Chloroflexus aurantiacus J-10-fl: one gene and its partner. The protein of the gene in region 1 interacts with the protein of each later gene in a pairwise test. Links are inferred from orthologs where the notes say so. Each region holds a gene or a part of one and is shown on either strand. Other genes may lie near its edges.

The links.
Region 2: the proteins of cysK (region 1) and epsC interact in binary tests that used the Escherichia coli proteins (3 or more experiments, as listed by UniProt). The link is inferred for Chloroflexus aurantiacus J-10-fl from one-to-one orthologs.

The regions. Positions count from the first base shown.
Region 1 is NC_010175.1:1,849,884-1,865,734, forward strand. Bases 5,054-7,805 are described here. They hold cysK (cysteine synthase A), read right to left. Parts: upstream 7,019-7,805; coding sequence 6,089-7,018; downstream 5,054-6,088. Other genes in these bases: CAUR_RS07000 (DUF2298 domain-containing protein), read right to left, coding at 5,054-5,685; CAUR_RS21740 (hypothetical protein), read left to right, coding at 5,835-5,957; CAUR_RS07015 (hypothetical protein), read left to right, coding at 7,190-7,753. In the rest of the region: more of CAUR_RS07000, read right to left, coding at 1-5,053; CAUR_RS07025 (alkaline phosphatase family protein), read right to left, coding at 8,072-9,481; lgt (prolipoprotein diacylglyceryl transferase), read right to left, coding at 9,478-10,323; CAUR_RS07035 (sulfatase family protein), read right to left, coding at 10,329-11,867; CAUR_RS07040 (enoyl-CoA hydratase), read right to left, coding at 12,401-13,207; CAUR_RS07045 (4-hydroxyphenylacetate 3-hydroxylase N-terminal domain-containing protein), read left to right, coding at 13,437-15,032; CAUR_RS07050 (catechol 2,3-dioxygenase), read left to right, coding at 15,054-15,851.
Region 2 is NC_010175.1:2,523,511-2,539,572, forward strand. The notes cover bases 7,462-10,424. They hold epsC (serine O-acetyltransferase EpsC), read right to left. Parts: upstream 9,347-10,424; coding sequence 8,576-9,346; downstream 7,462-8,575. Other genes in these bases: cysS (cysteine--tRNA ligase), read right to left, coding at 7,462-8,538; CAUR_RS09630 (FmdB family zinc ribbon protein), read right to left, coding at 9,613-9,873; CAUR_RS09635 (DUF1294 domain-containing protein), read right to left, coding at 10,010-10,424. In the rest of the region: CAUR_RS09590 (ATP-dependent helicase), read left to right, coding at 1-390; CAUR_RS09595 (protein kinase domain-containing protein), read right to left, coding at 651-2,546; CAUR_RS09600 (S41 family peptidase), read right to left, coding at 2,950-4,284; CAUR_RS09605 (16S rRNA (uracil(1498)-N(3))-methyltransferase), read right to left, coding at 4,298-5,056; CAUR_RS09610 (type I phosphomannose isomerase catalytic subunit), read right to left, coding at 5,062-6,096; CAUR_RS09615 (50S ribosomal protein L11 methyltransferase), read right to left, coding at 6,124-7,110; more of cysS, read right to left, coding at 7,120-7,461; more of CAUR_RS09635, read right to left, coding at 10,425-10,582; CAUR_RS09640 (methylmalonyl-CoA mutase family protein), read right to left, coding at 10,936-12,630; CAUR_RS09645 (ComF family protein), read right to left, coding at 12,688-13,344; CAUR_RS09650 (DUF2256 domain-containing protein), read left to right, coding at 13,497-13,682; CAUR_RS09655 (hypothetical protein), read right to left, coding at 15,804-16,062.

The DNA of each region.
Region 1 (15,851 bases):
CAGTGGTTGCCAGCGCCAGCCGGTGCGACGGATAGCACCGGCAATAATTGCCAGCCCGCACAACAGACCGTAGGTCGGAAAATCCCACGAGTTTGTCACCGCTAATGTCCCCAGGGTCAGTGCGCTGAGGAGCCAGAGCGGACGTTGAGGGCGCAAGATGAGGTGCCAGCCACAGACGATTGCCAGCAGCGCCAGCGGCAGTGCGATGAGATGCGGATGCAGATCGGCGTACAGGAAACTGAAGAGCGGAAATTCGTTAATCGTATAGGGAATGACGCGACTCGGCCCGACAAACCAATCACCGAGCAGTTCGGCCTGACCACTCAGCAAGAGGCGCAATCCCTGTGCTCCCAGCGACCAGCCGGCGGGGATCAGGCTGGTCAGATTCCCCATCAGACCGATCAGGCTGAGAGCGACAATACCGTAGCGACGACGCCCACCCAGACGAGTGCCCAATTCGTAAGCCCCGGCCAGAAGCATGCCGTACAGCGTCGCCAATGCCAGATTGAAACCGACTGCCGAATCGATACCGAGCAGTTTGATCGGCACCGACATCAGATAGAGGCCGTAGTAGTAGTAGTTGATATACCCGTTACTATAAAATGGATCGTAGGGTGGCATCTGGGGACTGCGGAGGATGGCGTTGAGAAAGCCCTGCTCCATCGGCTTTTCACCACCCCAAACCGGATGCCACAGATCGGGATTCAGCGCGCGAATAATGGTCATGGCGGCAAAACCGGCCAGGAAGATCGCCTCGCCGGGAAGGAGTGACCGCCACGCCGCTCGCTCAGGGCGCACGCCAACCCACCAGAGGAATAGCCCAATCCCGATCAGTACCAGCAGCCCACCCGCCAGACCTGCACTATCGTACCGCCACCAGCCAAGGCTGGCCGGCAACCAGATGACATACCCCAACAAGATCAAGCCAATCGGGCGTGCCCAGGCCAGACCGTGTACCCCCAGAGCCGCATAGGCAGGCAATACACCCAGCCCGGCGATGAGATACCAGACGAGTAACCAGGCCACGATAGCCAGCCACGGCTGCTCGTTCAGCATGGTATTCCAGCTCAATCGGCCCACTGAAGGTAAATCCTGCACCGGCTGCAACAACTCCAGCGCCGGTGTCGTGCGCAGCGACGGGGCGCGGATCGGCAGATCATTGGTCAGCATCTGTGGCTGGCCCGGTGTGCGCACGCGATAGAGCACGCTCTGCCCGGCCTGAAAGACCCGTTCCAGTTCGCCCTGATCTACCAACGCAGCGAATTTTGCCAGTCCTTCAGCACTGTAGAGTTGTCGTTCAACCCCGCCGACATAGATATATTCCACGCCATAGCGACGGATCGCCGCCAGCGCTGTTGTCGGATCGGGAGAGTTATAGATCGCGGCAATGACCTGTTGACGATAATTGATGACCGGCGTTGCGTTGACTGCACTGCGCTGCTGAATCTGGTGCCACTCCCAACCGAGGATCGTCGGCAGACCGGTAAAGGTTGCGATACGCCCGGCCCACTGATACGATGGTTGATGAGCTTCGAGAATGATCGCCGTTCCCCGCACATTCCGCCGCAACCAGTCAATCGTTGCCGCATCCTCATCAAGTGAGTAGCCGGGGCCATTGCGCATCTCGGTGATAGTGTTCAGGAATGCCGCGCCATCAAGCGTGCGCGGTGCGTCAGGGTTCCAGCGGTCGGCAATCCGGGCCGGAGCAGCGGTGACCGGGTACACCAGGCCGGCAGCCAGAAAGAGAGCGCACAGGCTGCGTAGTCCCCAACGCCAGAAAGGAAGCAATCGCTGCGTTGCTGCCCACAACCAGGGAAGCGCAACCGCGGTCGCGAGGGCAAGCAGTATCCACGTATGCAGGCCGAATTTGAAGACGGTATTCATGCGCCCTACATCACCGCGCACCACCACCATCTCAACCATGGCCCACAGCCCGATCCCGCCAAACGCCCACAGTAGCGGCACGATGATCGTGAATGAACGACGACGGATGCGCCACAAGAGCCAGGCTGTTGTGACCAGCACGCCGATCAGAGGCAGGATTGCCGGCAGATTCAAGCCCAGGGCCACCAGCCAGACCGCCAGCGGCACAATCACTATCAAAAGGCTTTCCCGCTGTCGCCACGCCCACAATCCCACAAACACGAACCAGATGATGAGCCAGTGACCACCAATCTGAACGATCTGACCGGTTGTGGTGCGTTCAGCGGTCAGGATCGTCTCCAGCAGGGTAAAGCCAGGCCCCTGCCAGAGGGCAATGCCACTGGATTCGGTGGCAAAGCTGGCAATAAATGGCGCAAAGAGGATATTTCCGACCAGAGCCGGAGCAGCCCCAACGACCAGCGCAACCAGCAGTGTAGCTGGCCACCCTCGCCCGGCCTGGCGCCAGCGCCGACCCGTTGCCAGCGCCACCATCAACCCGGCCAGGCCAACAAACGTTGGATAATCCCAGGTGTTGGTGGCCCGGATCGCACCCGCGACCAGGCCCAGCAGACCGATGATCCACCAGTGTGCGGCAGTTCCCTTGCGCATCCACGCCAGCGCCAGCCCTAATGCCGCCAGACTCAGGGGCATCACTATCATATGGGCGTGAAGATCGGCGAACAGAAACGTAAAGAAGGGAAATTCATTGATGGTACCCGGGGTAATGCGGGTGGCATCCCAAAAGGCCCACTCATACCGTCCTTTGGCCATCTGTTCGGCGGCATAGCCGTTCAAGAACCAGCCAGCCTGCGCCAGATTACCGATCAGCAAGACGAGAACCGGCGCCAATCCGGCGGCTATCAGCGCTGTTCGTTCACGCTGCGGTTGCGGTGAACGTGCTGCCAGCAGGTTATACACCACCCCAAACGCCCCCAACGCTGTCAGCGCGAAGATCGTCGCCACACCGAGGTTGTAGCCGACTGCCGGCGCGACACCGCTGAGATGAATCAGCGCACCAACCAGCACAAACCCAAAGTAGTAGTAGTTGATATACCCACCTGCGTGCCACGGATCAAGGGGTGGAAAGGCAGCACTCCGCAGCACCGCATTGAGGTAGGCGAAGTCCATGGGCTTCTCGCCGCCGCGTGCCGGATGCCAGAGATCGGGGTTGAACCAGCGCAACGTCAGGCCAATGAGCAGGAAAGCGAGAAAGACCATCTCGGCCATAGCGAGCGCCGACCAGCGCTCGTGCCAGATGCGGCGCAATGTAGTACGTTCACGCCAACCGATGAATCCTCCCACCCCTAGCACAACCATCCCGATTGTCCAGAGTGTGGTCGGTGCGAACGGTACCAGATGCAGACTGCCTCCCAACCACGCCAGATACGCGACCAGCAAGAGACCCACGATCTTGGCCAGACTATATCCCCGGTCGGGCAGGTTACGTAAGCGTGGCCCAATCACGGCAAAGATCGCCAGCCCTAATCCTTCCAGCCAGAACAGCCACCACATCGCGGCGAAGGGAGTGGTGCCCAACCAGGACCACCATTCACCGCCAGCCGCGTATCGTGGCCAGACACTCTCGGTCAGGCGCAGAGCCGTTGGGTTACGGTCGGCAATCAAAAGCGGCGACTTATACACCTCGCCCCATTCGACATTTTCGGTGATCAATCGCTCGGCCCGTTCACGGCTATAGAGCGGTGTCTTCTGAAAAATGAGCACGCGCGGATGGTCGTAAACGCTAAAAGCCTCTTCGGCCATCCAATCAGGAATGCGAATGCCGAGGATCGTTGGATACGAGGTAATCTCCGCCACCAGCTCAAAACCGAGTTCACCGTTGAACAGGTAGTGGTAATAGCGCATCAGGGCCGGATAGCGCATCCGCAACCGTGAGGTACTATCGTACACACGATTGCTGGTCAGCGTGATGTAATCAGCCTGATCGAGCTGATCGAGCAGACCGGGTTCGCTGCCATTACCGAAATACTTGACCGGTTCGTCCTCGGCATACGGTGACGAATCGATCCCAAAAAAGGTGATGTTCCAGGCGGCATTTGTCGTGGCCTGCAACGGGAGCGGATCGTCCCAGCGCTCGGACATGACAACACTGCCGGGTTGGGCATGCTCGGCGAGCCAGCGTGCTGCCTGTACCCGCGAATGGGGAACGGTGTAGATGCGTGAGAAGGCATAGGCCCAAACAGCGGTCGCTACCAGCACGACCGGCAGCGCAACTCTGGCTGTCCAGAATAGTAGGCGCTGTGTGGTACCGGTGAGCCGCTGCCGCCAGGAGATCGAGCGAACCGCGACAACTGCATGCAGTCGGCGGCGTCCCCACCGGGCCAGAGTCACCAGTGCCCAGGCCGCCAGCACCGTAAGCGCACCATAGATTGGCAGCAGGTACCGCAGCGTGACGGCGAACTGATTGCCTTGCCAGGCAAAATAGAACGTCGCCCAACACCAGAGCACCCAGGCCGGATGCCATGGCCGCCCAATGAGTGATGTCGGGTGAAGCGCCCATTGCCAGCCACGCCGGACATACCGCCCGGCGAAGAAGAGCCATCCGCCCCAGGCCGCCAGCCCCAGCAACGGCCCCATCCCCCACAACACCATATTCAGCCACGGAAAGATATAGGCCGGTCGGCCAACCCACTGCTGACCGGGCGGAAAGTCGTACTCACCGGTCACCAGGGCGCGTACCGTGGTTAAATTCTCACGAAAGCGGGGATCGAGCCGAATATCAAAAAACCCGGCACCGTGGAGGAGCGACGGGCCATCAATGCGTGGCGAATCGGCTCGCGAGCCGATAAACGCATCGGGAGCGAGGGCGCGGAATGCGACAAACGAGACCAGGCCGGCGAGGATCAAGAGCAACAGTTCGCGCTGCACCCAGCGATTGACGAGAGTCGACCAGCGCTGCCCCTGCAATACCCGTTGAGCCGCAATCAGTGTTGCTACCACCGCCAGGCCACCAATCGTCACCATCGTGATCCGATTAGCACTTGCTGCTCCGATACTCAGACCGAGCGCGAGATACGAACCAACGCCACCCCCCTGGGCAACCCGCACCGTCCAGTACAACCCGAGTAGGCAGAAGAAGGTTGAAAAGGCCGGATCGACAAAGAAATGGCTCTGCTGAATATGCATGACCGTGAGTGCTGTCAGCAGTGCCGCTATCAGGCCCACCCGTCGCCGAAACAAACGGCAGCCAATCAGATAGATAAGGACGACGCTACCGAGATCAAACAGCGCCGCCAGGATGCGTCCAACCTTAACAATCTCACCGTAACTCGTCAGATTAACGCGGTCGGGATTCAGCCACCAGATCAGAGGTGTCAGGCGTGGCCAGGCTCGTTCCGGGTTGGCAATTGCCGGCCCGTAATCGGTACGTCGTTCGGTTGGCGCTGTTGGATCGGCCCCTACCCGTGGTGGCCCGGCAATCGTGAGCACCTGCGCCGGCAGCTCTTCTGGTGGAGTCAGCATCACCGCGACGGCCCGCGTCAGCATGATAGGGAGCGGCCCGTAGACGTAAAGGGGAAACTGTTCGTAATTACGCGGATTAAGTGGTGAACGACTGGAGTCGTAAAACTCAGCTACATCGCCCGGTAGTCGTACCGTTGAGGCGACATACGTAAAAAAGCGCTCATCAGGATGCTGACCGGTTCCAGAGTCCCAATCAGCGATATTTAGCGTCCGCAGGTAGAACCCTAACAGTAAAATGGCCGTCAGCCCAAGGCGGACGAACCAGACTCGATAGCGGAGCATAGCCTGTTGCACAGCGGTTCCCACGACGTATAGTCAGCCTGCTTGATCGATGATACAGCGAAACAGCGCATTCGACGCATGCGCTGGCATTATACACCGGTATCAGCAAGCTGTGCGATGAGAGTAGGAATCTCCGTTGGAGTCACGCCGTGAAACCGACGCCCGCCCGGATAGACAAGCAGATTGGGGCCAATAGTGCAACGATCCTGACAACTACCGGCGATACACGTGATCTGATCGGACAAGCCGGCGCGCCAGATAGCATCTTCTAATGCGATGTGAACATCGGCTGCACCGCGCCCGCGGCAATGTGGCCCAAGACAGATGTAGATGCGTTTCATGCGAGTAGTAAAATTGCCCCAACTATAAGGTTGGGGCAATCGGTCGTTGTTCCGGCGGCTGATCACTCTTCAGCGAAGAGTGGCGTTGATAGATAACGTTCACCGTTTGAGGGCACAATAAAGACGATCAGCTTACCGGCATTCTCCGGACGGCGGGCCACGCGCAGCGCTGCGGTCGCCGCAGCCCCACTTGAGATACCGACCATCAAACCCTCTTCGCGAGCCAGCCGACGGGCCATCGCAAAGGCATCTTCGTTGCTCACCTGCTGAATCTCGTCAAGAATGCTGGTATTCAGCACATCTGGGATAAACCCGGCGCCAATGCCTTGAATCTTGTGCGGCCCAGGCTTGCCACCCGACAACACCGGCGAAGCCTCTGGCTCGACTGCGACAATGCGCAGACTCGGTCGGCGCGGTTTGAGCACTTCGCCAATGCCGGTGAGTGTGCCACCGGTACCGACACCACCGACCACAATATCGACCTGACCGTCAGTATCGCGCCAGATTTCTTCGGCGGTAGTGGCACGGTGAATGGCCGGGTTGGCCGGGTTCTTGAACTGCTGCGGCATAAAGCTATTGGGGATTTCGGCCAGCAACTCCTCGGCGCGAGCAATGGCTCCCCGCATCCCTTCGCTACCCGGCGTCAACACCAGCTCGGCGCCAAAGCCACGCAACAGTTTGCGCCGTTCGATGCTCATCGTTTCCGGCATCGTCAGGATTAGCCGGTAACCACGTGCCGCAGCGACTAACGCCAGACCGATCCCGGTATTGCCGCTTGTCGGCTCGATAATGACCGTCTCGCCGGGTCGGATCAACCCTTCACGCTCGGCAGCGTCGATCATTGCCAGACCGATACGATCTTTGACCGAGCTGGCCGGGTTGAAGAATTCGAGCTTGGCTACCACGGTAGCCTGGGTATCATTAACGCGATTAAGCCGCACCAGCGGCGTGTTACCAATCAGTTCTGTGATCGAGTTGTAAATACGGGCCACAGTTGGCTCCTTTACGCTAAACTATTTACGTTCTATCTGCTATTGTACTCAGAGCAGCAATAAATGTCAATTTGTCAGGCAAAAAAGTCAAGTTTTGTGGCAACAATCACGCAGACAGTTCATGCTATACTGGACGGCGCAACGGTTCATTCAAAACAAGAGGGAGAAGCAATGCGCGGTCGTGCAGTGCGTCCGGTAGATCGAGCCGGCGGTGGAGAAGAGGCAATTCGTTTAACCCGGTGCGCAGGCACCTGGTTGGCCGATCCGCCCGATGCAGATGAGCAGGCGCGGATTGCCGAGGCAGTGCGGGCATTAAACGGTCAACGGGCATTAGCCCTTGAATTGCACCGCGATCCGGCGGCACTCGACGCTTACTGTGTCGAGTTGTTCCGCGATCCGATGTTTAACCCGCTTCATATCGGGCCGGAGATCATTCGTCGAATTATCGACAAACTCGGTGAACCACCAGTTGCCGACGAGTCAGACCCAACGGCCTTCTCGCAGTACCTTCAGCAGGCCGTCCTGCTCTTTGCCCTTCCCAATCCGCGTCGGCTGCTGGCAGCGCAGTTGCGCCGCTATTTACCACGCTTTACCACAGCAGGCGATTGGAAGGCGGCGGTGGCGATTGATTACAGTGCGTTCCGCACCTCACTCGGCAACGAGGTCACTCCATTTCTGGCCCAGATGACGCTGGCCGGTCTGGCCGACTACTACGATGAATTGCCTGATGCGTAGCGCACCGGCTCAATCCATTGGCACAGGGGCGGTGCTTGAACCGTCTCTGCGCCACCAACCACCTCTCTGCTCACACGCACGGCTGGTCGGCAACCGGTCAGACTTTAGACCAGTTGCAACAATCGCAAAGTATGGTATAATGCCAGCTCGTCAGGCCCCCATCGTCTAGTGGCCTAGGACATCACCCTTTCAAGGTGGAGATCGCGGGTTCGAATCCCGCTGGGGGCACCATAAAAGCGCACTGCCTGTTGCAGTGCGCTTTCTGTTTGCAAAACCTCAATGTCAGTGGCAGAATCGGCAACATTGACCATCAGCACTTTACAGTTCCAATACCGTACCGCGTAGTCCTGCGGGGATCGGGATGTTGAACCGGCTCAACAGGGTAGGCAGTATATCGTAAATCTGTACATTGCCGAGGCGCTGTCCCCTACCAGGACGCTGCGGATCGCGCCAGATGAAAAGGCCATGCTGGGCATGGTTGGCGTCATCGGGACCGGTGTCGTTTTCGCGGGTGAATAGTCCATTGCCGCCGACCGTTCCCACCGCCCGCCAGGCAAGATCGCCAAAGTAGACGATCAGGTCAGGGGCAACGCCGCGCACGGCGCGATAGAGGCGCTGTGGCACGAAGACCCGATTTCCGAGTGGACGACCGTCGGGGCCGGGCATTGCTTCCAGTCGCGCCGCCAGATCGGTGCGTACACGTTCATACTCCGCCGGCGGAATGACTCCCTGCGGTTCGCGTCCACGCACATTGAGAAAGATGCGTCCGTAGTAACCGCCTGCTCCCCAGGCACGGGTGCGCGACCAGTCAACATCCGCCTGATCGAGGCTGGTTGGCGTGTCCGGTATCGTGTGCAGCGTCAGATCGCCCTGAGCGATCAACCATTGGTTGATTCGCACTCCTCCCATAAGTGGCCGCGCCCCGTGGTCAGACACGACCAGCACTGCCGTCTCAGCAGCGCAGTGTGCCAGTAAAGCGGCAATCTGGGTATCTACGTGGCGATAGTATGCGTGAATCGCATCGGCGAAGGGTGAATCGGGAACAAACAACGGATGTTGCGGATCCATGTGCTTCCAGAGGGCATGGTGAATACGATCCACTCCCATATCCACCAGCATGAGCACATCGGGGCGCTCCTCCCTGATCAACGCTTCGGCAATCGCGAAACGTTGATCGCACATGGCATAGATGTCACGCACAATGCGCGCTTTGTCATCGGATCGGAAATCGGGAACATCGAGTAGATAGGTGTGTCCCGGCGTCGCTTCCGCGCTCCAGGCAGCCAGACGCTCCGCGAGTGTCGGGGGAAAGGTGTAAGTCGCATCGGTCGACGGTGCGAGGAAGCAGGAGACCAGCGTACCATTGACTGCGGATGGCGGATACGTACCGGGCACGCCGATCACTGCTACACGCCACCCCGCGTCACCGAGGATGTCCCACAAACGTGGAAACCGGATTGCCCGACTATCGGCAACAACCATGCGACCATAAGAACGATCAACACGGTTGCGAAACCCATAGACACCGAGTTCGCCCGGATCGCGCCCACTCATCATGCAACTCCAGGCAGGAACAGTGATCGCCGGGATACAGCTCTCCAGTTCGCCATAGACCCCTTCGGCCATCAGGCGGTTCAGCGTGGGCAGATCGGCACGCCAGCGTTCAAATACCAGCGACGGCTCGGCGGAGTCAAGACCAATAATGAGGAGACGGGGAAAAGAAGTCATGATTCAGCTTTTGCGCTCACGGTTGGATAGCGGTACCGCCGGTAGAGCAGCACGGATGCGCCAACAACCGCAGCGAATGAAAGGACATGTACGACATTGAACGGTGTTCCGGGGAAAAACCACGAGTCAGTACGGAGAAACTCGATGAAGAAGCGTCCCAACGGATACCATACCAGGTACATAAGCGCTATATCACCATCACGCAAGCGATCACCGTAACGACGCCAGATGAAAAAGATCAACGCGAAGCCGATCAGGTTCCAGAGGGATTCGTACAGAAAAAGCGGGTGGAAGCGGGTTGTTTCTGGGAATGCCACCAGATCGCGGTACGGCCCGATACGATATTCGGGATCGATACGCAATCCCCACGGCAAGGTGGTTGGTGGACCGTAGAGTTCCTGGTTAATAAAATTGGCCCACCGCCCGACAGCCTGCCCCAGCGGTAGACCGAGCGCAATCGCGTCGGCATAGACAAGGATCGGCACCTTCCGCATACGGGCAAACGCCCATAATCCAAGCGCGCCAAATATGAACCCGCCGAAGATGTGCAGACCACCTTCCCACACTGCCAGAATGCTCGCCGGATTGCTCAAAAAGCGCTCCAATCCTTCCGGGCCACGCGATGACTGGATGAAGACATAGTAGAGGCGCGCACCTAACAATCCCGGAATCAGCACCCAGAGCAACAGGTCCCACACCGACTCGCGATCAAACCCACGGCGCTCAACATGGCGAGAGCCAACCCACGCGGCCAGCATAACACCCGCCATGATCAGCACGCCATACCAGCGCAGGGTTAGTGGGCCGAGTTGAATAATGACCGGATCAACAGGTGGATACATAGGTGTTACTCAAGATACCCTAGTTCGCTCAAACGCCGCTGCAAGATCGGATCATCCACACTCTCAGCACGTTGAATAAGCGGTGCTACGGCACTGGTACGGCGTACAAAAGCGCTGAGGCGCGCCTGAAGTTCTTCGACTCGTTCCGGTAATATAGCCGCCAGATCAATCGTTTCGCGGGGATCGGCATCGAGATCGTATAACTCAACCTGATCCTCCCCGGTCTGGATCAATTTATACGAACCGCTGATCACGGCACGGCGCGGTTGATCGAAGCGATTTGCACGCACCCGCTCGGGCTGGCGACGCAGCATGATACCCAGAACATTCTGCGGCGGTTCTGCCTCACTGAAGACCGTTCCACCATCAGGATCGGCGGCAGGCGATTGGGCCAGTGAGCGATCACACTCAGCGCCGCTGGCGATCCCGGCGGCGCTGAGGAGCGTGTGAAATACCCTTCGCAATGATACGGGATGATTGACCTCCGTACCTCGCGGAAAGTCGCCTTCCGGATCGCGCACTATCAGCGGTACGTGAATCAGTTCGTTGTAGACTGACATGGCGTGCCCAACCATACCCTTCTCACCCAGGTGATCACCATGGTCAGAGCATATCAGGAGTAGCGTGCGGTCCAACGCACCACTCTCGCGCATACGACGCAGAAATTCGCCAAGATGTGCATCTTGCGTAGCGACCTCGGCATCGTACACGTCACTGAGCACGTGGCGATACCGTTCATCTGCTCCGGCGAATGGAGCAAGCCAGCCGAAAACATCGCCGTTGAAGCGGCGTACATAGCGCGCTGCTTCCCGGTCGCGGATCACGTCTGGCGCGAACCGTTCGATCATCCGCCGATCCGGATGGTACGGCATGTGAACGCCCATCAGATTGATAAAGGCAAAAATGGGCTGGTTTGGCTCAACACCGCGCCGCTCGATCAGCAGGCGCGCCGCATCACCGAGCGATTTGGGAGTATTCCCTTTGAAACTGAGCGCCGTCTGCCAGATCGGCACCATCAGCGGCGTGAACGCGAATTCCAGCATCAGCTCAGAACGAGCAAATACGTTCTGAATACGGTTAAGGACTGCTGCCAGGCGGCCTTTGAACCACTGACGATAACGACTGATCGGGCCGGCACGTGCGCCTGCCTGATTCGGACGTGAGGTCAGCAGACCGCTGTAATTCAGAAAACTCTCGAAACCACGCTGTAAACCATTGTTAACGACACCAACCAGTGGGTTATTGCAGAACGCCGCTGTCATGTACCCACCTGCCCGCAGGCGTTCTGCCAGCGTTGGAATGCCGGCAGGGAGCGCCGCGTATGATTGGTTGGTCGCGTGCTCGGATGGATAGAGACCGGTAAACATCGAAGCGTGCGATGGGATCGTCCAATGGGCAGCGGTAAAGACACGATGGAAGAGGGTCGATTCAGCCGCAAGTTCATCGAGGTGAGGCGAGGTCGGTCGGGAATAGCCGTAGCACGAAAGCCTATCGCGACGCTGGGTGTCCAGCACGATCAGCACAATATCGGGACGCCGACTCACAAAGGTTCCTCCTCTTGGAAACGTCGGTCCTGATAAATTCAGTATACCACTCCATGGCCATGAGAGGAGGTTCAGACAGTATCAACAACAACTGTACCCTGCGCCGCGTCTGACGCAGGGTACTGAGGCAACCCTGGCCTGCCTGCTGACATCCTCTGACAGCCAGACCCTGCCCCTGCATCCAGCTAGCGCTTGCGGGCCACACTCCACTCCCAACTGTCCCGCCTGGTATGGCATACCCGCTGTTGTCTGCTGCCAACGACAGTCGGGTCTGGGTAGACATCGCGTACAACTTCCGTATCCCTCACGCTCCATCAGGCTTGCATCGTGCCCGACTCGCCGGCAGTGGTGGTACGATGAACCGGCGAACCGTGTTCACGTACCACCTTCGCGTTAGCAACACCCGGCAAGTGAGGACGACGTGCTACAGCGTTGCAAAGCCTCGTCGAGCGGAGGGACACACAATCATCGTTTCGCGGACGCTTACCTTTCGTGCGTTACTCACCAAAAGGTGGGTAGTATAGCTCCTGTTGTTAGCGTTCGACATTCGCCCACGCCGGCGGACGCTTCTCGACAAATGCACTGACCCCCTCTTGAGCACACGGTTCCATCATGTTGCATGCCATCGTCTGCCCGGCCAGCCGGTAAGCTTCTTCCATTGGCAGTTCAAGCTGGCGGTAGAAGAGCGACTTGCCGATAGCAATCGACTCTGCCGGCTTCGCCAAAATTGCATCCACCAATCGCTGCACCTCGGCATCGAGGTCTGCCGGTGCTGCTACCCGATTGACCAGCCCTAACCGCTGTGCGGTAACGGCATCGATAAACTCACCGGTGACCAGCATCTCGAAAGCGGCCTTACGCCCGATATTGCGCGACAGCGCAACCGATGGTGTCGAACAGAACAGACCAACCGTAATCCCCGACACGGCAAACCTTGCTTCAGTCGACGCAACAGCCAGGTCACACATTGCTACCAACTGGCATCCGGCGGCAGTGGCAATCCCGTGCACACGTGCAATGACCGGTTGCGGCAGGCGCTGTATCGTCAGCATCATCTGCGTACAACGGGCAAAGAGGTCTTCGTAGTAAGCCTGATCGGGATGCGCCTGCATCTGCTTGAGGTCATGACCGGCGCAAAAGGCTTTACCGGCGCCCGCCAACACCACCACCCGTGCCTGCGGATTGGCGGCAATCGCATCGAGTTCACGTTGCAGTGCTTCGAGCATCTCTTCCGACAGGGCATTGAACTGGCGTGGCCGGTTGAGGGTAAGGCGAACCACTCCACGTCCATCAATCTCGCTCAAGACGAATGGTTCGACAGCAACTTCGTGTCCTTCCATCGTAGACCTCCGTATGAATATGGTTTGGGGTAACTGTCACCATTGTACACGAAGACAGGTTGTCACGCACATTTTCCACAATCTCAACCCGCGTTCGACTATGTCGAATTTCATTATCGACACCGGCCAGTGCTCCCCCTATAATCAAAATCACCGCGAAGATAAAAAGCCAGGGATATACCACAACGCGGCAACGGCGCTGGGATTCATTTCACAGGGAGGTGAGGTTATGACGGTATCCGAAGCGATGACGGAGACTACCGTAGCCGGTGCGCGCCCGATGAACGGGCGTGAGTATCTGGACAGCCTGCGCGATGATCGAGTGATCTACTTTCAAGGGGAGCGGGTGAAGGATGTTACTACCCATCCGGCGTTTCGCAACTCGGCGCGTATGGTGGCACGCTGGTATGATCGTCTGCACGAATTGCACCAGGAAGACGTGGCACGAGGTGGGCCTGAAGACTGGAAGTGGACAATGCCGACCGATACCGGCAGTGGCGGCTGGACACATCCCTTCTTCGTTGGCTCGCGAACGGTTGCCGATCTGGTGCGGGCGCGAGACACCATTGCCGAACTACAGCGAGCCGTCTACGGCTGGATGGGGCGCGCACCTGATTACAAAGCCGCATTTACCGGTACGTTAGGAGCTAATGCTGAATTTTATGCTCCCTACCAGGAAAATGCTCGCCGCTGGTATCGGAAGACCCAGGAAGAGCTGATTTACTGGAACCACGCCATTGTCAACCCACCGATTGACCGCAACCGGCCTCCAGACGAGGTTCGTGATGTGTATATGCACGTTGAGCGCGAAACTGATGCCGGTCTAATCGTTTCAGGGGCAAAGGTCGTAGCAACCGGCAGTGCCCTGACCCATGTCAATTTTATTGCGCATTACGGGCCGCTCCCCATCAAAGAGAAGCAATTTGCGCTGATCTTCGCCGTTCCCATGAATGCGCCCGGTATCAAGCTGATCGCTCGCACATCCTACGAGTATAATGCGGCAGTCACCGGCAGTCCCTTCGATTACCCGCTCTCAAGCCGTCTCGATGAGAACGACTCTATCCTGGTGTTCGATCAAGTCTTGATCCCCTGGGAAAACGTGTTTGTCTACGGCGACATTGAGAAGGTCAACACCTTCTTCCCGCTGTCCGGTTTTGGTCATCGCTTCCCACTCCACGGCGGGGTACGTTTTGCCGTCAAACTTGACTTCATCACCGGCCTGATGCTCAAAGCGGTAGAAGCAACCGGCGTTGCCGAGTTTCGTGGTGTGCAGGCGCGATTGGGTGAGATTGTCACATATCGCAATCTCTTCTGGCAACTGACAGAGGCGATGGTACGTAACCCGATGCCGTGGGTTGATGGTTACCTGCTGCCAAATCTCGAAGCTGCCTTCGCGTATCGGGTCATGGCACCGGACGCCTACGTCAAGATCAAAGATTTGATCGAGAAAGATGTGGCCAGCGCCTTGATCTATCTCCCTTCGCACGCCGCCGATCTGAAGAACCCCGAAGTGCGTGGTTACCTGGATCGGTTTGTGCGCGGATCAAACGGCTACAGTGCTCTGGAGCGGATTAAGTTGATGAAACTGCTCTGGGATGCCATGGGTACCGAATTTGGTGGTCGCCACGAGTTGTACGAGCGGAACTACGCCGGCAATCACGAGAATATCCGGATCGAGACCCTCGGCGCGGCGATGGCTATGGGTGTAACGGCCCAAATGAAATCGTTTGCCGAACGCTGCATGGCCGAGTATGACCTCGATGGCTGGACAACGAATGATCTGATCAACCCAACCGATGTCAATGTTGTGATGGGTCAGCATTAGTTAAGCACAAAGGAGGGATGTATGAGCGAGCCGATCTTTGACACTCACCAGTTAGCCCACGTCGAAATCTTAACGCCCAAACCTGATCAGACACTCTGGTTTTTCCGCGACCTGCTCGGTATGGAGGTGACAACCCAACAGGGTCAGTCAGTCTATCTGCGGGCCTATGAAGACTGGTACCACCATACCCTCAAGATTACCGAAGCCAGAGAGCCGGGACTGGGCCACGTTGCCTGGCGGGCCAGTTCACCACAGGCGTTGGAGCGACGGGTGAAGGCGCTCGAAGCATCTGGCTTTGGTCGCGGCTGGCTGGACGGCGATCTCGGCCATGGGCCGGCCTATCAATTCACGACTCCCGATGGTCACCCGATGGAGATTCTGTGGGAAGTTGACTACTTCCAGCCGGCAGAGGATCAGAAGTCGCCACTGCTCAATCGACCCCAGAAGCGCCCCTTGCGCGGCGTACCGGTCCGCCGTCTCGATCACGTCAATCTGCTCGCCTCAGATGTGACCGTCAACAAGCAATTTATGATGGAACAGCTGGGCTTCCGGCTCCGTGAGCACATTATGCTCAACAACGGGATCGAAGCCGGTTGCTGGTTGAGTGTCTCGCCGTTAGTGCATGAAGTGGCGCTCATGCGCGACGGCAAGGGTGCCCGTGGTCGATTGCACCACGTCTGCTACTGGTACGGCTATCCCCAGAATCTCAACGATCTGGCCGATGTCTTCCGCGAGCAAGGTATTTTCATTGAAGCCGGCCCCGGCAAGCACGGCATCAGCCAGGCGATGTTTATGTACGTCTACGAACCGGGTGGCAAT
Region 2 (16,062 bases), 680 kb from region 1 along the record:
GCCCATTTGCAGGAGTTGCTGCGGGCAGCGGAAGAGCACACTGATCTGCGTTCGTTCCTGCAAGAAGTTGCGCTGATGACGAATACAGACGATGAAGATGATGAGCGTGATCGGGTTCAGCTCTTGACGATCCACGCCGCCAAGGGGTTGGAGTGGCCATTTGTGTTTGTGGTGGGCTTAGAGGAGGGAACGCTGCCGCACGAACGGAGTATCGGCGATCCGGCGGCTATCGAAGAAGAACGGCGCTTATGCTATGTGGCGCTGACCCGTGCCGCCGAACGGCTCTATCTCTCGTGGACGGCAAGCCGGCAGCGTGGTCAGCGTCTGAAACCGTCGCGTTTTCTCGATGAGATCATTGCATTTGGACGAGAACGTGCGCGAGGGCGATGAGGGAGCGAGAAGTCATCTCATTCATGGATTAGGCAAAGTGCGCAGAGTTGCAAGGCAGATGCAGCGACTCCCGCCCCAGCGGGTTCAGGGGTGGACAGAACACGCGAGTGTGTTCGAGAGATAGGGCCTGGAGATGACCTGAACGTCCTTACCTCCATCAACAAGGCAACAGGTAGATCGCCAGGCAGGCAAGGGTATCATCCAGCCAATCGATGTGTGGTGAGCCACCTGCTGCGCCTATTCATGGCCATCCGCGAAGGCTATAGCCAGATCGTCACCAGTGTTACTGTTATCACGATCACGAGCAGGATGACCGATACAATCAGGGCAATGCGTTCGATATTCCACAGACTAATTGTGCTCACCAGCGTATCATCTGGGCCGATGAGATACAGCTCGCATTCCTGACCATCAAGCAAGCCGTTGATCTGCGTCATCGTCACGCCCCTGATGCGGAGTTTGGCACGTATCGGTCGGGTATGTTCGCCGGCGTTAGCAATTGCTCTGTCTATCAGATCACTCAGTGTTCCGACACTTCGCCATTGGCTATCAAAAAGATCGATCTCGGCTTCGTAGACCGGTTGAGCGCGCTGGCGTAGCAGGGTGCGTACGTTATTGGGCAACCCTTCGCTATCGTCATCATTCTGGTGCTCAACCGCCCGCCGCGACCAGTGAAACACCTTTTCTTCGACCAGATTGCCGTTCCCGGCACACTTCTCGCACCGCACTTTCCCGTAGCCTTTGCAGCGATTGCAGGTCTGATCAACCGGATCGGTCTCGTCATTGCGCGTCTTCCGTGGTTTGATCGTTCCTTTACCCTGACACTGTGGACATACCAGTTGACCCGATCCCTGACATTCAGTGCAGGTAAAAAAGCGCCGTGATCCTGGAAGAACGATGTCACCGCCTTTTTCCGAACTAAACTCCTCTGCTATCGGTAGTGGCACGCTCCAGAGATCAAGGGCCGGTTCGGCCTGGGGTCGTTCGTCAAGGTTCATGGGCCGAATCTTCACTTCTGGCTTTGTGCGTGTCTCGTAGAGAACATGTAATTCGTAGAAATAGATATTGAAGCTGGCAATCGTCTCAAGCTCGATCAGTTGACCGAGTGAAGAGCGCCGAAAACGATTTTTGCGACTCCAGTTGTTGAGCCACTGCCGCACATAGTTGCGCCGGTGCCACTTATCTGCCCGCTTGCGAGACTCGCTGAGAAAATCGTTGAACTGGTCGGCCAGGTTCGAGAGATCGGTGCTGAGCGCCAGTTCCAGCGGATTTTCAAACCACTCGGCACAGGCTTCCCAACGCGACTCCTCCATATCGGTGGTAGACTGATCGAGCAGGGTACGCAGTGCCAGACGGAGGGCATTGGCAGCAGCGCCGGCCGTTGTGAAACGCAGATTAGGTTGCGGTGACAGCATACGCAAGAGCACCCGTTCGGCCAGGGTCAGAGGCGGTGGTTTACCGACTAGATCAAGTTCGGCGATCAGACCGGTGGGAGGAAGTTCACCACTCAGCATATGGTAGGCCACGGCACCCAGGCTATAAATATCGAGCGCCGGATGCGCCTCGTGCTGAATCAGGCGCAGTTCAGGTGCTGAATAGGGGGTTACATAATCGGCTTCCTCGATCTGGCTCAGATCAGGGGCATCAGGAGCAGCAGCAAGGCTTAGGTTGGTAAGATAGGCATTGCCCTGCGGCGTGACCAGAATGTTCGCCGGTTGCACATCACGATGAATGATCTGCTGCTCGTGGAGATAGTCGAGAGCGGCGGCAATCTGGCTAATGATGCGCATAGCCAGTGGCAGTTCCAGCGGGCCTTCAGCCAGTAGATCACTGAGCGGACGGGCATCGACATACGGCGTTACCATATAGTCGCCGTAGCGCTCATCGTGACCGGCATCAATCACCGGCAACAGATGGGGATGATTCAAACTTGCTGCCAGGCGGGCGGCCAGTTGAAACCGGCTACTGGAAATCCAGTCGTGGCGTCGTAACAGGGAAATATACACCGGACGGTTCAGCGTCTGATGAATGGCCCGGTAGATGATAGCCAGTTCATCCTGTCCGATGCGTTCGAGTAGCCGATATTCGCGCAGCTCAGCGCCATTCTCTGCCCCCTGGCGTCGTTCGCTGCGAATAAAGGGGCGTGGATTGTTCATAGCCACCTCAGACCCCCACCTGTAATAGAACTTGTGTTCGTATTATACCGTATCTGTCAATGGTAATGTCTCTGACCCGCCGCCTCATAAACGATGCCAACGAGCAGAGCATTACAGCTCAGCCTTTGACTGGCTATCATAGCACAAAGCGTCAACTCGCTGTTGCGAGTGAGGAAATCGCTACCGATGGTAGCTGCTCGTTTCCTGTTGCCACGCTGCATCATTGCTATACTGTGATTGTGCCGTTTGGCGGCGGGCAACCAAGAGAACCGGATACGCGATGACGTTCATCCGTATCCTTCCTGTCAGCCAGGATCTCTGCCTCCCCAATTCAACCTCCACGGCGCCCTGCACGCCGTTTCCTCGCGCTTGCCCCTTTGCCCGCCGTCCGGTCTACGGCCCCTTAGGGGGCCGTTTCTGTTTCTGCCGGCGGTGGTGGTGCGGTTCCGTTCTCTAATAACTGTAAAGCCCAGTAGAGTTGAGCATCAGCACAGCTCGTATCGGCGGGACGATCAGGGACGCAGGGGACAGGGTAAGTCGCCTCATTCGAGGCCGGTACCACGTGCTGGGGGGTAATGCCGACACCGTTAATGGCTTCGCCAGCAGGGGTTAACCAGCGGGCAATGGTGATGCGTACACTACTCCCGTCGCGTAACGTGTAGATGTTTTGCACCGATCCCTTGCCGAAGGTGCGCTCACCGAGCAGTACGGTGTTGGGCCGTTGATCGCGTAAGGCGCCGGCCACGACCTCGGCCGCACTGGCCGATCCACCATTCACCAGGACAACCATTGGTATGTCGTAGAGCCGGCGGTCGGGTACGGCAGTGATAGTACGCAGCTCCTTTTTGACCCCGCTTCGTTCCTCTTCGTAAAGGGCGATGCCGTCGTAAAAACGACCCAGGACTTCTTGCGCAGTGGTTAAAAAGCCGCCGGAATTGTTTCTCAGATCAAGCACAATGGCGCGTGGCTGTTGCGGCCGCAGTTCGGCAATTGCGGCATCAAGCAACTCGGTGGTGGTGGCTTTGAATTCGGTGATCTGGATGTAGGCAATGCCATTCGGCAGCATGGTGCTGTTAACGGTGATCAACGGGATGGCGGCACGAGTAATGGCAACGGTAAAGACGCGATCCTCTGCCGGGCGACGCAGGGTCAGGCGAACGACGGATCCGGCCGGGCCACGGATCAGGCTGACGGCACGGGCACTGGCGTCGTTCTCGTTCAGGCCAGCGATCAGTTCAGCCAGTTCCTGATCATCGACGGCCAGGATAATGTCACCCGGTTGCAGGCCGGCCTGTGCTGCCGGCGAGTTGGGGATGGGGCGGTCAATCACAATCATCCCATCCTCGACCCGCAGGTAGGCACCGATCCCTTCGTAACGGCCTTCCATTGACTCGCGATTCTGCTGTGCCTCCTCTGGCTCCTGGAAGAAGGTGTAGGGATCGTCGAGGGTGGCCAGCATGCCACGGATGGCACCGTAGATCATGCGCTGCCGATCAATACTCTCAGGACGGTAGAAATTGCCTTCCACCAGGTCCCATACATCCCAGAACACGGCAGCGTATTGCCGGCGGTCACCGGGGGTCAGCAGGCGGGCGTCAGCATTGGAAACGCCGGTAATAAAGACATCAATCGGCGAGACGCCGACGATACGGCCGGTAATCCACCCGCCGAGAAACGCCACGGTCACGACAGCCAGCCATTGCACGATTTTGCCGATAATTGCCCACACCCGTTCCATAGCAGTATCTTTTCTAGTATTGAAGTGCATATTGAAGCATGGCCAGTGCTACCAGCGGTGCCGTTTCGGCCCGTAAAATGCGTGGTCCCAGTGACACCGATTGAATGCCGTGCTGATGCGCCGCCGTTCGTTCGGCGGGATCAATGCCACCTTCGGGTCCCGAATAAATGGCAATCTGGCGTAACGATGGTTGTGGCGGCAGCACTGTGCGTAGATGCACCGTTGCCTGTTCATCGAGCAGAATAGCCAGGTCGGCGGTATGCGCTCTGGTCAGTGCCGCCGCGAACGACTGCGGTTCAGCGACAACCGGCAATCGTCCGCGTCCGGCCTGCTCGGCTGCTTCGGTAGCAATGCGTTGCCAGCGCGCCAGACGATGTTCGTCAATCCGACCGGTGATGAGCGAACGGGCGAAGGTCACCGGTACAATCCGGTATACCCCTAGCTCAACAGCTTTCTGGATTGCCCACTCGAAGCGCTCAGGACGGATGAGGGCCAGATAGAGATCAAAGGTCACAGCCGGCTCGCCGGAAGCCTGGCAGCGAGCCACTACCTGACCGCGAGCGCGTCGCCGATCAATGTGAGTGATCTCAACGATTGCCGCCAATCCCTGTCCGTCGAGCAGCATCACCCGATCACCGGCGCGGAGGCGTAAGACACGCTCCCATTGATGAATGATGGCCGCATCATCAATCTCTACCTGATCGGTGCGTAGCCAGCCAGGATTGACGAAGAAGCGGCGTGTGTTGGGAATTGCGAGTGTGTCATCAACCATCGGCTTTAGGGGAAGATTGGACCGGTACCCGGTGATACGCCAAGTGTGCTGATTAACGCCGGTATATCGGGAATATATGAACGCAACAGGGTTGCATCATCGGCGAGAAGTCGGTACGCTCCCAGGGTTGCCGGCAAGAGGACCGCCGTTCCGCGTGGCAGGTCGAGGGTAAGCTGTTGCCAGGTAAGCTGTGCCGTCCCGCCAATGACGGTGAGGATCTCAAGCGAAGCGGGGTCGGTCTTCGCCGCTACTTCTCCCTGCACGCGCCAGCGTTCGAGTGCAAATGATGAGCAGGCTACCAGCAATTCGCGTTGTGCATCGAGCGGCAGTGGACGCAACCGGGCAGTGTGCGCCGGTTCCAGCCGACTCACCGCCAGCGCCTGCTCGATGTGCAGCGGGCGGAGCTGACCGGTACGGGCATCGCGGCGGTTGTAATCGTACAGGCGATAGGTAAGATCCGATTTCTGCTGAATTTCAAACAGCATAATCCCGGCGTTGATGGCGTGAATCGTCCCCGCCGGTACGAAGATCAGGTCGCCGGACTGAACCGGCCGCTGCGCCAGGAGGGTTTCGACGGTACCATCAGCGATTGCCCGCGCCAGTGTCTCACGTTCCAGCACCGTGGACGTGCCCAATGTCACCGTTGCCCCCGGTTCGGCAGCCAGAATGTACCAGGCTTCGGTTTTGCCGTGGAAGCCGGTATGCGCCTCAAACGTATGGGCATACTCATCGTCGGGATGCACCTGTACCGAGAGGCGGTCGGCGGCATCAATGAATTTCGCCAGCAACGGTAGATCGGCACCGTAGCGGGCGAACGGTCGGGAACCGACCAGGGCGGTGCCGTAGGCACGGGCCAGATCGGCAATCGTTGTGCCGGCCAGGGGGCCGTTGCTGACCCGATTGCTATCGAAGACCAGCCAGATTTCACCCAGCCGTTCTGGATGGGGGTGCGGCAGATCGAGCCACGGTGCCAGTCGTTGACCACCCCAGAGCGGTTCAACCAGGCGCGGTTCACAGAGAATTGGATAGAGTGTCTGCATAGGTTTGCGTCTTTATCGAAATCAGGTCTATTGTGGGCGACGGTGAACCAGAGCCACCCACTCACCCTCAACATGGCGTTCGATCTGTTGCAGACCGACTGCGGCGAAGGCCGCTACGACCTCTGCCTCTTTGACATCAATGATACCACTACTAATCAGTAGACCACCGGGTTTGAGAGCTGTCGCCAGATCAGGCGCCAGCAGCACCAGGACTTTCGCGATCAGATTGGCCGCGATCAGATCGAAGGTGGCCTGGGGCGTGTTGTCGTGCAGGGTGGGATCGGGTGTTTCCGGCCCAAAATCGCCAGACAGCCAGTGCCCCATCGCCTGCCCGGCGCCCAGGCTGCCTTCGGCTACCGTCACCAGGTCTTGCACCTGATTGCGCTCAACATTTTCGTGCGCGACCCGTACCGCTATCGGATCGTTATCGAGTGCCAGTACCTGACCCGCACCGAGTTTTGCCGCAGCAATCGCCAGAATCCCAGAGCCGGTGCCGAGATCGAGCACCTGTTGTCCGGGTTGCACCAGCCGTTCGAGCAGGTGCAGGCAGAGACGGGTGGTTGGGTGGAGGCCGGTACCAAACGCCATCCCCGGATCGAGCAGCAGGACAACATCGTTCGGCTGCGGCTGATATTCCAGCCACGACGGCACAATCACCGTGCGCTCGCCAACGCGCAGCACCGGGTAAAACTGCTTCCAGGCGTTCGCCCAGTCTTCTTCGGCCAGTGTGCGAGTCTGGATCGGGCCGAGCGGGCGAATCTGGTGGACGTGCCAGAGGGCATGTTCGATCTGCTGACGGGTCTCTTCGGCCTGCGCGTCGAGTGGCAGATAGGTACGCAACCAGACCGGTCGGTTGGGATCGTACTGGAATTCTGGCCCTTCATCGCCAGCGATCCAGCTCTGCTCGACCACGACACCACCATTGTAGCCGTAACGGGCCAGGATTTCGGACACCGTTTCCACGGCTTCCGGGTCAACTTCAACTGCAATTTCGAGCCAGGATGTTGTTTGCATGAATGTACGTCACCTCTCCCACTTCCATCGCGTGCCCTGCGGGCCATCCTCAAGCGTGACACCCAGATCGCTCAACCGGTTGCGCACCATATCGGCCAGGGCGTACTGTTTTGCCTTACGCAACTCGCTCCGCACCTCGATCAACAACTCGATGAACGGAGTGGCTTCGGCACCGGTTGTGCGTTGCCGTGGTTGCAAGCGCAGACCGAGCACACCGGCCAGCTCTCGCAGGGTCTGCTGCCCAATTGCCAGCGCATCGTTATCGAGACCGGCGTCGCGTGCTGCATTGATGGCCCGTACCAGGTCGAACAGGGCAGCGAGGGCTGCCGGGCTGTTGAAATCATTGTCCATTGCCGTGATGAAGCGTTCACGGGCAAGTGCTGCCGCCTCGCGCAGGGCAGTCACTGCCGGCCCTTCGTGTACCGTCCCGGTGGCCGGTGCCAGGGCCGAGAGCAAGCGCTCGAGTTTGCGTTGATTATCGGCGGCAACCTCGTCGTTGTAGGTCAGCGGGCTGCGGTACGAGCTGCTCAACACGATCAAACGGAAGACATCGGCGTCGTAGCGGCTCAGAAAATCGGCAATCGTCACTACATTGCCCAACGACTTCGACATCTTTTCGACCTGGCGCGTCTGCGGATTGACCAGTTGCAGCATGCCATTGTGTACCCAATAGCGGGCAAAGCACTGCCCGGTCAAACTCTCGCTTTGGGCAATCTCGTTTTCGTGATGCGGGAAGATCAGGTCGGTGCCGCCACCGTGAATGTCGATCTGTGGGCCGAGGTGTTCCATCGCCATCGCCGAGCACTCGATATGCCAGCCAGGCCGGCCCGGCCCCCACGGACTCTCCCAGGACGGTTCGCCGGGGCGAGCGGCTTTCCAGAGCGCGAAATCAGCCGGCGACTCCTTACGTGGATCGACCTCGAAGCGGGTTCCGCTCAACATCTCATCGAGCGAACGTCCAGAGAGCTTGCCGTAGTCTTCGTCGCGGCGAACACGGAAATAGACATCGCCATCAACGACATAGGCATAGCCGCGCTCGATCAAGCCCTGCACAAAGGCGATAATCGCCGGCATCGTGGTTGATACTCGTGGATAGGCGGTTGCCGGCAAGACATTCATAGCCTGCAACTGGGCGAGGAACTCGGCGGCATACTGCCCCGACAACGTCAGGGGGTCTTGACCGAGCGCATTGGCACGGGCGATCACCTTGTCATCAATATCGGTAAAATTGACGATATGCCGCACTTCGTAGCCGCGAAATTCAAGATAGCGCCGGATGACATCGAAGACGATGGCCGACATTGCGTGCCCGATATGGGCTTCGTCGTAGGGAGTCACGCCACAGACATACATCCGTACCACGCCGGGTTCAATCGTCTCCAGCGGTTCGAGGCGGCGGCTCAGGGTATTGTAGAGTTGAATCGTCATACGAACTCACTATGTTGCAAACAGTTGTCTCCCGGTTTCAGATACCGGCACCTTGATTATACTCTTCTTCAACCGACGATGAGTCATTCAAGAGCGTTTGCCAGAGCTGATCGGGCAATGCGTCGTATTTGAGGCGATGCTCTTCGTGATGAACATGGGTAGCTGCCTCCAGATCGGCGATCCGCAGTTCGAGTTCCAGCACCTTATCGTGCAAACCGCGCAGCATCTCGCCTTCGGGGTCGGGCAATTGCTCAACCCGGCGCGACAGACCGGTTACCGGATCGCGGCGAGCCACGATCCGTGCCGGCACTCCCACGGCGGTCGAGTGCGGTGGCACATCTTTGACCACAACGGCACCGCCACCGATACGGGCACCTTTGCCAATCGTGATAGCGCCCAGCACAATCGCCCCGACGCCAATAACCACCTCGTCCTCAACCGTTGGGTGGCGCTTACCGGTTTGCTTCCCGGTTCCCCCCAACGTCACCCCTTGATAGAGCATCACCCAATCGCCGATCTCGGTTGTTTCGCCAATCACTACTCCCATGCCGTGATCGATGAAAAATCCGCGACCAATGCGGGCACCGGGATGAATTTCAATCCCGGTGAGAAAACGGCTTATCTGCGAAATCAGGCGCGGAATGAAAGGGATATTGCGCCGGTAGAGGGCATGGGCCAGGCGGTGCAGAATAATGGCATGCAGTCCAGGATACAGCAATACCTCGGCCAGATTACGGGCAGCGGGATCATTGCGAAAAATGGCGCGAATATCATCGCGCAATACACACAGTGCATGTGACATACGCATCGACATTACCCCGGTAATAATAACCTCGTAATAACCTCGTGAACAAACAGGACACAAACAGACACAAGAGGAAACTGTGCGCAGGTAGGTGCGCGTCAGCGCAGATGCAGAAGGGGCGCTACCGGATCAGGCAGCACCCCTAACGACAGTAGCAGGCAGCAAGAGGAGAAAATGGAGAAGGGATACGGAAAGCCGCACCCTGAACAGCAATGTACTGATGCGAACGGGTGCGGCACAGCGGCGTGCAATATGATGTGAACGAATGTCTAATCGTCACCGGTGTCACTCTTGGTATCACTCTTGTTGTCCTTGCCGGCGTCGCTACTCGTCACCGAGCCACTGCTGGAACCACGGCTGTCGGTAATATACCATCCCGAACCCTTAAAGACAATCCCTGCCGGTTGAATGACCCGGCGTACCCGGCCGGCCTGACCACAGAGACAGACGGTCAGTGGTTCGTCTTTGAAGCTCTGGAATTGTTCAAACTGTTTGCCACACGCATCGCAGGCGTACACGTAGGTCGGCATAGCGCTGTTCCTACCTCCCTTTGGTTATTGTTTGATGTATCACACAAGGTATTTTACTCCAGAATACCAGGACACGCAATAAGAGGAGTGTTAGCGTTGTCTTATTGCGTGTCCTGGTATCACCGTTCAGTGTGTGTCATGTGAGCACCTGATAGCAATACCAGAACAAAACACCCAGATTGACAAATACTACCAGCCAGAATACCCGTTGATACGACGCCTTTCGATTCTTGTGCGAAAGATACCACTGCGCAACCAGTGCGCCGGGCCAGCCACCGAGCAGTTCAAGCAGGTGCAGACTGCGTTCGGAGATGCGGCGTCGGCCCTGGCGGGCGTTGATTTTGTCGAACTCATAGGCGATGAAGGTGATACTGCTGAAAAGTGCATACAGAATCAGTAGCAGTGGCGAGATACCACCGATGAAGGTGATGAGAGCCAGGGCAGCGAAGAAACTACCACTTACCAGCAAGGTAACCACAACGAATGAAACCGGCTCATTACCGAAGCGGACATCGATAGCCTGCACTCTGCCCTTGTCGTCGTTGCCAAGGGCATAGGTAACGGAAGTATTGAGTTCTGGACGCCGTTGCCGATCAGCGAGATGACGGATATGAAAGAAGACTCTATCGCGACCATTGGCAGACTCAATAAATCCATACCCTTTATCGTCTTTCCAGACAACGATTTTACCTTTGTGGCGCTTTGCCATGACGAAAACCTCTGCGTTGTCGCCGATGCTTCCCGGTTGTGGGAAAGCAAGGAACCAGTTTTTATCCAGTATAGTGAGTATGCGTACCGTTATGTATCCTTTCCAGATTGCCCCCCGGCTAACCTGTCAGGGAAACTGTATTTACGCCGGTGTGTGATGCCACGTGTGGAGCAGAAACACCGTTCTCCACACCCGCGCTCAGGGCGACGCTGATGCGACGCCACGATCACGAGCGATGACTTTTGTTAAACTAGATAGGATATTATCAACAGACAGCCCCTGTGCAGAAAAAATCACAGGGGCGCATGCCCTGCGCCCCTGAAAACAATCCCTCTCTGACCATGAAGCCGTTGCTACACGATCACCGAGTCTTGCTGATAGACCCCGAACACTTCACGCAGCACATCACACATCTCGCCGAGTGTACAATACGCCCGTACACAGTCGAGGATTGCCGGCATCATGTTCTCGTTCCCCTGAGCGGCGGCGCGCAACTCTGCCAGCCGGCGAGCGACCAGCGCCTGATCGCGCTCACGCCGCACCCTATTCAGTCGCTCCAGATGACGCTTCTCGCCCTCCGGATCCATCTGCAAGATCGGAATCGTCAGCGGCTCATCATCCTGGAACGCATTCACTCCCACAATAATGCGCTCCCCACGGTCGATCTCTTGCTGATAGCGATAGGCAGCATCGGCAATCTCGCGGTGATAGTAGCCGTTGCGGATCGCTGCAATCACCCCACCCTGGGCATTGATCGCGTCAAAGATCTGCTGAGCTTCACGCTCCATGCGGTCGGTTAACGCTTCGACGAAATAGCTACCGCCGAGTGGATCAACCGTGTTGGCAACACCACTCTCGTAGGCAATAATCTGCTGCGTGCGCAGAGCAATCGTTACCGCCTTTTCCGACGGCAACGCCAGCGCCTCGTCCATCGAGTTGGTATGCAGGCTCTGTGTGCCACCGAGCACGGCTGCCAGCGCCTGGATCGCCGTGCGGACGATGTTGATCTCAGGTTGCTGGGCAGTGAGCGAGCAGCCGGCGGTTTGGGTGTGGAAGCGCAGCCACCACGAGCGCTCATTCTTCGCACCGTAGCGTTCACGCATCGCCCGCGCCCAAATGCGCCGGGCAGCGCGATACTTGGCAATCTCCTCGAAGAAGTCATTGTGGGCATTGAAGAAGAAGCTGATCCGGGGGGCAAATTCATCAATATCGAGACCCCGCTCCAGCGCCGCTTCGACATAGGCAAAGCCATCGGCCAGCGTAAACGCCAGCTCTTGCACAGCAGTGCTACCAGCCTCGCGGATGTGATACCCACTCACGCTAATCGGGTTCCATTGTGGTACGTGGCGAGCGGCAAATTCGATGGTATCGACCACCAGCCGCATACTCGGTTCAGGTGGGAAAATGTATTCGTTCTGGGCAATGTACTCCTTCAGAATATCGTTCTGAATCGTACCCCGCAACTGGCTCCACGGAATGCCGCGCTTTTCGGCCACCACCAGATACATGGCCCAAATCATCGCCGCCGGCGAATTGATGGTCATTGAGGTGCTGACCTGATCCAGCGGCAGATCGGCCAGCAAAATCTCCATATCGGCCAGTGACGAGACAGCCACCCCACACTTGCCAAATTCACCCTCAACCAGCGGATGATCCGTGTCACGCCCGTACAACGTGGGCATATCAAACGCAATTGACAATCCGGTCTGCCCTTGCTCGAGCAGATACTTGAAACGGGCATTTGTCTCCTCGGCGCTACCGAAGCCGGCAAACATGCGCATCGTCCACAATTTGCCGCGATAGCCGGTCGGATGAATGCCGCGCGTGAACGGATACTGACCGGGGTAGGCGATGTTGCGCAGGAAGTGGTCGGTCAGGGTTTCGCCATCACGAGTGAGATCAAGCGGGGTGTAGAGACGCTCAATTGGTGCACTACTGGTCGTCATAAAGGGGCCAGAACGTTCAGGCGTGCGGCGCAGGGCTGGCCAGAGGCACTGCTGTTCCCATTGTTCGTGGGCGGCAGCGAGCTGCTCGATGTCAGACATCATCGTCCCTCCTGACTGAGAATGGTAGATTGCCGAAGCGCACTCTGTGCGCGTATACTTCTATTGTACAACGGAGTCGTCAATCAGCGAACGCGCCAGCGCAATCGCCCCAACCGATTGTGCCCCGGCTGCACGCAGAGCAGCCGCGCAGGCTGCCAGGGTCGCCCCGGTGGTAAAGACATCATCAACCAGAATCAGATGTGGTGGTGGGGGAGTTGGTCGGTTCCAGGCGAAAGCTCCGGCAACGTTTGCAGCGCGGGCATTGGCCGCCAGCCTGGCCTGGCGTTGGGTAGAGCGTATCCGCACCAGCCCCTCAATCAATGGCGGCCCACCGGCTTGCCGAAGCCGGCCTGCAAGCTCGGCAGCCTGATTGAAACCACGTTCACGCAATCGGTCACGGTGCAATGGCACCGCAATCAGCGCATCAGCCACCAATGGCCCGGCAGCCGCAGCCAGCAGATCGCCCAGGGCATGGGCTACCCGGCGTCGTCGACCATACTTGAGCTGGTGAATAGCTGAGACCAGCGCACCTTCATACCGAAACGCCACCCAGGCCCTGTCGAGGCCAGCAGGCGGCGGAAAGGGCGGGAAAGGCCGTAGTCGCTTACGGCAGGCGGCACAGAAAAGATCGCCGGTCAACTGCCGGCAACCGGCACAACGGTCGGGAAAGAGCCAGTTCAGTACACGGTTGAACATAGCTGGCGTAGCGTGATACATAGCCTGCTCCTGTAGTCAAGTGAGACATCAACCCGAACCGGCCCGGTTGCCGGCACAAAAATTCGAGATCGGCTATCGTGCTCACTCATCAGACTTACGGTACTATGCTCCTGTATATATAACCGTTCTGCGAGGCAAAAAGGTACGCCGTTATGGCTAGAACAAAATTGACCAACGCTACGATCCATACGCCAAAGCGTAAAGGGCAACTACCAACCAAAATCTGCGCCGTTTGCGGACGACCGTTTGAATGGCGCAAAAAGTGGGCACGCTGCTGGGACGAGGTACGTTACTGTTCAGAGCGCTGCCGGCGCGAGAGTCGCCGTTCACAGGCATGACAGCGTTGCGGCATCTACGCCACCCGTTGGTGAGGCGATCCGCAATCTGGAGTTCGGTGGACGTCGGCACTCCCTGGCAGCAATCATTTGCTACCCGGAGCGAAAGTGGGATACGATGTTCCGCCCTGGCGTGATTGGATGGAAGTGAGCATGCTGCATCTCTGTAAGTCTCGTCAGAGATGCGCTAAAGCGTGGCTCGGTTTCACCCTGTCGGTCACGTGGGAGAGCGATCTATTCATAAAAGCGGTGCTGTCGTGCGCCCAGACTGTCGCACAGGTACATGAACGCTTGCCAATCACCAAAGACCGTTTATCCTGCTCCTGTCCTGCTGGCAAAGCGCAGCTCCGGTCGTGCCATCACGCGCTGGATAGGTTGCCGTGCCCGCTCGTTATGCGCGTGTCGCAACGTTTGGAGTGCGGCAGCCATGCTGCCGCAGCAGCCGTGCTCACGATCCGGCGCCTGGCACGCCGTTGACACCACTGGTCACGGAGGTGCGAGATTGGATTGTTTCAATCACAGAGTCGGTCAGGAATGAGATAACTTCTCGTAGACGTTTTTTTGAAATAGGTTCTAACAAGAGAGGGCGGATAGGAATGAGGTGTGCTCGGCAATTTACCCCATCACCCGGCCTACCGCACACTACTGCTGTGTCCCTCTGTTCCACTATCGACCGGTGAATCGGTACATTCCACGGATTGGTATCACGCAGCGTGGTCGATACAGAAGTCTGGCTGCCGTCCTCCCAACACCGGAGACGCGAATTGATCGGCGATTGACAGCAGGTTTAGCAGACACAGGTTTTGAGCGCGCCGGAGGTGCGCACTCCCAGGGTGGTGAGAAGTAAGCATGCTGCATTCCGGTCAGTCTCGTAAAAGATGCCCTGAAATGTAGCGTGGTTTCACCCTGTCGGCCACGTGGGAGAGCGATCTAACAAGAGAGGGCGGATAGGAATGAGGTGTGCTCGGCAATTTACCCCATCACCCGGCCTACCGCACACTACTGCTGTGTCCCTCTGTTCCACCATCGACCGGTGAACCGGTGCATTCCACGGATTGGTATCACGCAGCATGGCCGATACAGAAGTCTGGCTGCCGTCCTTCAAACACCGGAGACGCGAATTGATCGGCGATTGACAGCAGGTTTAGCAGACACAGGTTTTGAGCGCGCCGGAGGTGCGCGCTCCCAGGGTGGTGAGAAGTGAGCATACTGCATTCCGGTCAGTCTCGTAAAAGATGCCCTGAAATGTAGCGTGGTTTCACCCTGTCGGCCACGTGGGAGAGCGATCTAACAAGAGAGGGCGGATAGGAATGAGGTGTGCTCGGCAATTTACCCCATCACCCGGCCTACTGCACGACACTGCTGTGTCCCTTCGTCTACCATCGACCGATGACCGGTGCATTCCACGGATTGGTATCACGCAGCATGGCCGATATAGCAGCCTGGCTGCCGTACTTCAAACACCGGAGACGCGAATTGAATCGGTGAGTGTCGGCAGGGTTAACGGACACGGGTTTTGGGCGCGCCGGAGGCGCGCACTCCCAGGGTGACGGCGTCGAAGGCTCGTGCGCCCAAGGGGATGGAGCCGGAGGCTCGCACGTCCATGCTCACAGGTGAACAGAACATATCAGCTAACGCATCAGGATGCCCTGGAGAAGACTTCTGTCGCCCCTCTCCCGCGTGCGCTATGCATTACCCATATGTCACTCAGCAGCCGGTATGACCCCTCATAGCGCATCGTGCTGGACACGGCGCATCGTTCGTCACGCACACCAGGCGGTTATGGGTTCCGCAGCGTCCTGCTTTCCACCGCCAGGCCAGCCCTGCGCTCGTGCGGGCTGACGCTCGCCCTCACGACGTGGCAGCCCCGCTGAGGCTACTCATGCGTGCGTATGGCGCCTGCTCCCCACCAGCAGGCCAGCCCCGAAGGGGCTTCAAGGAAGTGAGGCAGGGTTTTAACCCGCTGGCTCTGAACCTGCCGACTCGTCGCCCCTCATCCCCAGCCCCTCTTTCCCGCATACGCTCGCATATATCGCCCGTCTCTACGGGCATGGAGATAGCGGACGTTCTCGTCACGATGATCGAGCCTGTCAATAATGAATGAGATGACTTTTACAACCCTGCCTACCCTGACCGGCGACCATCCCTTGCCCGCTGAGCCATCTGCCACTCATTAATCAGCGTGGCTGCCTGTTCGTTGGTAAGCTGAGCGACCGGAGCCTGAAACCGACGCTGTGCTTCGGCGTCGGGATCGAGTGAGAGGTCACGGGCCAGTGAAGCAATGGCGTTCCGCTGCTTATCGGTGATCGGCTGATTTGCGTAGCGCGCACGCTCTTCGGCGATGACAACCCGCTGGTGTTCATCACTCAGACGCTTTAGCTCA